One region of the Chromobacterium sp. genome, then DNA from elsewhere that is predicted to be linked to it. Evidence: riboswitches for the same ligand, from Rfam matches in the RefSeq annotation. Region 1 holds a riboswitch; the other holds the start of a gene.
What was found. A riboswitch is a leader RNA that binds a small molecule or an ion and turns the genes downstream of it on or off. The one in region 1 is predicted to bind manganese.

Region 1 (3,399 bases):
AAAACTCGCTGCGCAAGCCCGCGATTTATTCACTTTTCGGATGACATGACAAATCTCTCACAGTTCCCCATTGCCGGCTGGCGACGCTGCGCCGCCGTCATCGGCCTGAGCCTGGCCTTCTTGGCCGCCCCGGTCCAGGCCAAAACGCCGCCGCGCCACTCCAGCGCGCCGGCACAAGAACAGCTGCTGGAACACGGCAGCTACACCAATTCCGACGGCGTGGAGGTGCACAGCCCGGCGCACACCCGCTCCGGCAAGGCGCCGGCCGGCGCCAGCGCGCGCTGCCGCGACGGCAGCTACAGCTTCAGCCAGCACCGGCGCGGCACTTGCTCGCATCACGGCGGCGTGGCGGCCTGGCTCTGAGAACCTATTCAAAGTCTGCTGCGCTGCGGCGATACGGCGTTGAAACTGAGCTCAAAATGCTCATGCACCACCTGTGCATTCCGCTTTCTCGGCCGCAACGCCATCGCATTGCGCATACCCAAAGCCACTCAGTATAATTTGACGTCAAGCTAGTCGAGAGAAATCAAATGAAGTACTTCGTCGCCCTTTTCCTTGCCGCCATGTCCTTCCATGCGGCCGCATCGCCTATTAATTGCGATGAATATAATAACTCCAGAAATCAGTTTTCCATCGAAAACTGGAAGGGCAAGCTGCAAAGAATGAGCATCCTGGAGCGCATCGATTTCATCAAGGATAGACGCGAGGTGCTCAAACAGTGCCAATTGGATGATTTTTCCCGGGTCAATGTAGAGAACTCAGTCAAAGCCGCTTCTATTTTGCTGGAAGAAAAGAAATAACGGCAGCCCGCGCCCAAATCGCGGCGGCAAGCACCGGGGCATCCACTCAACCAGCGCCTGCCCCGCTGTTTTCAATACCCTCCCTCTGAGTCTGCGCAAAGACTCGCACCCAAGCGCGCCGGGCTTAGAGCCTGTTCAAAGTCTCGCGAGCAAGAGCGAGACAAGGCGAAAACGAGCGAAAAAGCGGAATGTACAAGTGGTACATGAGCATTTTGAGCTCGTACTCACCGTGCAACGGCTCACGAAGCGCAGCAGACTTTGAACAGGTTCTTGGGAACCAGTTTCTCAAGTCACACCAGACAGCCGGCAAACAGCAGATACACCGCGCCCGCGCCCACCAGCCAGCGGCCATCGACATTGCCGCGCCGGAACAGCAGCCACAGTCCGGTGATCGCCGCCATCGTCGCCAGGCCGGACCACAGCAAGACGCTGTCAAAAAGCCACGGAGTGAAGAACAGGCCGAAGGCGCTGGGAATCGTCGCTTGAATCATCATCGCGCCGGAGATATTGGCCAAGGCCAGCCGCTCCTTGCCCTGCCGCAGCCAGATCAGCGCATTCATGATTTCCGGCAGCTCGGTGGCCACCGGGCTCAGCAGCAAGGCCACCAGGTGCGGCGCCATGCCCCAGTGTCCGGCCAGCGTTTCCAGCTGCGCGACGAAGCCATGCGCCGCCGCCGCGATCACCACCAGCGCCAATAGCGCCTGCGCCGCCGCCCAGCCCAGGCCGCCGCCGGCGCGCAGTTTCAAGGCGTCCAGCTCTTCCTCTTCCGGCGCGGTGTCGGCGCTGCGGATCTCGCGCCACACATAGGCGGCATAGGCGGCCAGGAAGACCACGCCCAGCCAGGGCTTGATCGAGAACGCCAGCAGGCCCAGCCCCACCTTGAACGCGAAAATCAGCAAGAACGCCAGTTGGTCGCCGGCCAGCCGGCGATGATCGACGCGCAGCAGGTAATTGGCGCGGCCCAGCCGGCCGCGGTGGCGCCACAGCGCGAAACCCACCACCGCGTAAGCCAGCGTGGCCAACACCAGCGGCCCGCCCAGCGCGGCGCCGACGCCGATGTCCTGATGCTGCGGCGTGCCGCCGAAGGCCATCGCGGTCAAGGTGACGGCGCTTTCCGGCAAGGCGGTGCCGAAGGCGGCGAGCACGGTGCCGACGGCGCTGGCGCCCAGATTCAGGTGGCGGCCGCACCATTCGATGGCGTTGACGAAGTATTGACAGGAAAGATAGATCAGAACGGCGAGGCCGAGCAGAAACGACAGGGTCAACAGCATGGATAGTCTTGGGCCGGGCAAGCGGATGGACAATGGCGCAACGACGCGGCTTGCCCGGCGGCAAACGCATCGTGGCCAAAGGTCTCGCTTGGCGGCGCCGGCAATGCCGGCCGCTGACCGCGCCATGGGGGCTTGCCCCCAAGTTTGTTGACGCGGCCTCTCCGGCTGGGCCGAAGATGGCTACTCCCCAATGACAACGGCGCCATTGTGCCAGCCCGGCCGCGATGGCGCAAACCTAGGCGAGCGTCATGATCCGCGCGCCGACCGCGCTTAAGCACAGCCAAATCCTCGCTTCGTCAAATGCGAATTGTCCTCGCTAACGAGATCACCGAGTCTATGTCCGTCCATCTTGCGATGGATAAAGACAAGGAGTTGGACATGAAGCACGATGTTTTGACGCAGCTGCGCGACAGCGCCCGCGCACTGCTCAGCCGCGACGACCACCGCCGCCGCGTCCGCAGCAGACGCGACAGCCAGCTGGATTATTCCGCGGAGCTATGGCGCGAACTGGCCGATGCCGGCTGGCTGGCGGTGTTGCTGGCGGAAAGCGACGGCGGCCTGGGCCTGAGCTTGGCCGAAGCCGCCGTCATCGCCGAGGAAGCCGGCCGCGCGCTGCTGCCGGAACCGTTCACCGCGGTGGCGGTGCAGGCCGCGCAAGCGCTCGCCGCCTGCCCGGACAGCCCGCTGCGCTCGCACTTGCTGGCCCAACTGGCCGCCGGGCAGTTGCTGCCGGGTCTGGCCTGGCAGGAGCGCGCCGGCCAGCAGGACGAGGACACCGCGGACACCCGCGCCGCCTTTGACGGCCAGCGCTACTGGCTCAGCGGCGGCAAGACTTTCGCGCTGCCGGCGGCGGCGGAGCGGCATGGCTGGCTGTTGAGCGCGCGCGGCGACGAGGGCTGGCTGCTGCTGTGGCTGCCGGCCGACCAGCCCGGCCTGAGCATAGACCGCTGCCCCGGCATAGACGGCAGCCTGATGTGCAGCCTGACGCTGGAACAGGCGCCGGTGCCGCACAGCCATCTGCTGGCCGCGGGCCCCGCCGCGCGGGACGCGCTGTGCCAGGCCAACGACGCCGCGCGCCTGGCGCAAAGCGCCGAGCTGCTGGGCAATGCGCGCCAGATTCTGGCGCTGACCCTGCCCTATCTGGCCAGCCGCGAGCAATTCGGCCGCCCGATCAGCAGTTTCCAGGCGCTGCAGCATCGCTTGGTGGACGCTCATATCCAGATCGAGCTGGCGGCGGCCAGCCTGGACGAGGCGCTGGAGGAGCGCGCGGAGCCGGCGCGGCTGGACAGCGCGCGCATCAGCCGGCTGAAGGCGCGTTGCGCCGACGC
Region 2 (3,399 bases), on a different contig from region 1:
GAATAATAATGATTTCCAGACCGATTGCCTTTGCCGGCGGCGCCATTCTGCTCTGGGCCTCGCTGGCGACGCTTGGCGCCCAGACCCGCTCCCTGCCCCCTTTCTTTGTCGTCGGCATTTGCCTGTTGATCGGCAGCCTGCTCAGCATTCGCCGCTACCGTGACTGGAAGGTTCCGCCACGTACCTTGCTGGTCGGCGTATATGGTTTGTTTGGCTATCACTTCCTGCTCTTCTTCGCGTTCAGGCACGCGCCGGCCATGGAAGCCAATCTGCTGAATTACCTATGGCCACTGCTGATCGTCATGCTGTCGCCCATCCTGTTACCCGGCACCGTGCTACACGGCCGCCACATCCTGGCCGGCATCCTGGGTTTCTGTGGCGCCGCGCTGATCGTCAGCGGCGGCAAGTTCGCGCTGTCCGGCGCTCATCTCGGTGGTTATTTACTGGCCATCGCCGCCGCCATCGTATGGTCGACATTCAGCCTGCTGACCCGTCGCCTGCCCAGCTTCCCAAATAGCGCGGTCGGCGGTTTCTGCCTGCTGTCCGGCCTGCTGTCCCTGTTGTGCCACAGCCTGTTCGAACCCAGCGTCGTCCCAAGCCAGACGCAATGGCTGTCCTTGATCCTGCTCGGCATCGGCCCCATGGGCGGCGCTTTCTTTTTATGGGACCGCGCGCTGAAGGAAGGCGATCCGCGGCAGATCGGGTCCTTGTCTTATGCCACGCCGCTGCTATCCACCCTGCTGCTGATAGGCAGTGGACAAGGTCAGCTCAATGCCGTTGCCGCCAGCGCCATTGTCTTGATCCTGGGCGGCGCCTTATTAGGCAGTCTGCCAAGCCGCGCCGTTTCCACCGCATGATGGTTTGCGGCTATAGAGAAACGGCAGGCTGATGTCTTATAATACTTAACGCTATTTAAACAGAGGTTAACCATGTCCATTATCAAAGAATTCAAAGAATTTGCCATGAAAGGCAATGTCATCGATCTGGCGGTCGGCGTGGTCATTGGCGGCGCCTTTGGTTCCATTGTCAAATCGCTGGTCGACGATGTAATCATGCCGCCCATCGGCCTGTTGATCGGCAATGTCGATTTTTCCAATCTGTTCTTCGTGCTGAAAGAGGGCAGCAAGCAGGTCGGCCCCTACGTATCGGTCGCGGCCGCCAAGCAAGCCGGCGCGGTCACCTTGAATATCGGCCTGTTCATCAATGCCATGGTCAGCTTCACCATCGTCGCCTTCGCCATTTTCATGCTGGTCAAGGCCATCAACCGGCTGAAACGGGAAGAACCCGCCGCCGCGCCGGCTCCCGCCACCAAGGAATGCCCGTTCTGCGCGTCCAGCATTCCGGAAAAAGCTTCCCGCTGCCCGCAGTGCACATCGCAGCTGCAGTAAGACGATTGCCGCGAACCCCCGCCTGATTTACAATCGCCGGGTTCTGGGGGAGTAGCCTCGGCGCAGATGACAGCGCCGGCATGCATCAACACACTTGGCCGCCACGGCCATGGTGCATGCGACGAAGACTTCCGTTTGGCAAGACCCATGACATGTCTGCGCAACGCGGGGCTGCGGCGCAGGCTTGTCATGGCGTATGCGCAGCCCCCGGAGTATTCATGGAAGCCTTTCTCATTTCTACCGGCATCGTTGCCCTGGCTGAAATCGGCGACAAGACCCAATTGTTGGCGCTGATGCTGGCTGGCCGTTACCGCAAGCCCACCCCTATCATCCTTGGTATTTTCGTCGCCACCCTGTTCAACCATTTCGCCGCCGCCGCGGTTGGACACTGGCTGATGAGCAAGATTGGCCCGGACATCATGCGCTGGGGCCTGGGGCTTTCCTTCCTGGCCATGGCCGGCTGGATGCTGATTCCCGACAAGCTGGACGAAGACAGCCGCTTGCTGGAGCGCTTCGGTGTGTTCGGCACCACCTGTATCGCTTTCTTCATTGCAGAGATGGGCGACAAAACCCAACTGGCCACCGTGGCCCTGTCCGCGCGCTTTCCCGAGGCCTTGCTGCTAGTGGTGGCCGGCACCACGCTGGGCATGATGCTGGCCAATGTCCCCGCCGTGCTACTGGGCGAGGTGGCCGCCAAGAAGCTGCCGCAAAAGCTGGTGCACACCGTAGCGGCCTTGTTGTTCGCGGGCCTGGGCGTCATCACCCTGCTGACCCCGCTGCAGCTCTGAAGGCTGGCATGGAAATAAAAACGGAGGCCGCGGCCTCCGTTTTTTTTATCCTACCCGATATCTCAGTGCCGTCCCGCTCCCTGTCCCAGCGACTGCAGCAATTGCTCCGGATTGAAGCCCAGGCGGAAACCGCCCCAGTGCTTGCCGGACAAGATGATGGGCAGTACCACTTCCGACAGTACTTCACCGGTGTCGCGCGTATAGGTTTGCAACAGGAAGGACTGGGTACTGCGCGCCGCGCGCAAACCGGCCACATCCGAGAACTTGCGCTTATCGCGGCTATTGATCAGATCCTTGTCCGGATCGCCGCTCAGGGGCTGGCTGTACCAGCTATTGTGAGTGGGCGCATAACCATTGCTATCCACCGCCAGACAGAACACGCCGCCTGGCACCGATTTGGCCGCGCGGTCGTACACCGGCTGCATCAGCTTCTCCAGCTTGGCATCATACTGGGTGCGGAATTTGGCCGGCTTGCTGCCGGGGATGGCCTGGTAGTTTTGATCGAACAAGGGCACGCCCAGGCCCTGTTGGGCTTCCATCATCGTTTGCAGCTCATCGCGCGCGCCGCGGGCCGCCTGCATGATCTGGTCGAACTCGCCCTCGCCCAGAATGAAGCGCGCCACCAGCTGCTGCACCTGCTCCGCCGCGCCGGACAGCTTGGTGGCCGAGTCCTCGGTGTGATTCAGACGGTCGGTCACCTTGTGGCCCAATTCATGGATTTCCGCCACATGCAGATTGACCTGGCCGTTGGCGGCGACGAATTCCGACATGGTGACCGCGATCTGGCTAAGACTGCTGGCGGTGCTTTCAAAATCCCCCATCATCTTGCTGAAGTGATCGGACGCTTTTGACACGATTTCACGCGCCGACTTGGTATCCTCGGTGATCTGGGCGGTCTCCACCTGAGTTTCCGACACCAGTCCCAGCATACCGTCGATATTGTGCGAGATCTCGTCGGTGGCCTGTTTGACCCGCTCGGCCAACTTGCGCACCTCGTCGGCCACCACGGCGAAGCCGCGGCCGGTTTCGCCGGCTCGCGCTGCTTCAATCGCCGCGTTCAACGCCAACAGATTGGTCTGCTCGGACACGTCCTTGATCAGGTCGACTATGGTCTTGATGCTGGAAGAACGCTGGCTCAGATCATCCACCGTATGGTTGAAATGCCCCACCTTCAGATTGATGTCGTAAATGCTCTCCGCCACTGATTTCAGTTCGGCATAGGA

Region 2: it holds a riboswitch for manganese, as region 1 does, so the genes downstream of both, ACE3QM_RS10035 (TMEM165/GDT1 family protein) here and ACE3QM_RS11135 (sodium:calcium antiporter) in region 1, are expected to answer to the same signal.

Annotation. Positions count from the first base shown of each region.
Region 1 is NZ_JAYSGF010000017.1:18,384-21,782, forward strand. Features, by position in the region: gene ACE3QM_RS11125 (DUF3761 domain-containing protein) at 46-363, shown strand; gene ACE3QM_RS11130 (hypothetical protein) at 531-800, shown strand; gene ACE3QM_RS11135 (sodium:calcium antiporter) at 1,091-2,071, opposite strand; yybP-ykoY riboswitch at 2,128-2,272, opposite strand; gene ACE3QM_RS11140 (acyl-CoA dehydrogenase) at 2,450-3,399, shown strand, end outside.
Region 2 is NZ_JAYSGF010000014.1:99,902-103,300, reverse strand. Features, by position in the region: gene ACE3QM_RS10045 (DMT family transporter) at 9-857, shown strand; gene mscL (large conductance mechanosensitive channel protein MscL) at 930-1,388, shown strand; yybP-ykoY riboswitch at 1,423-1,608, shown strand; gene ACE3QM_RS10035 (TMEM165/GDT1 family protein) at 1,607-2,176, shown strand; gene ACE3QM_RS10030 (methyl-accepting chemotaxis protein) at 2,239-3,399, opposite strand, start outside.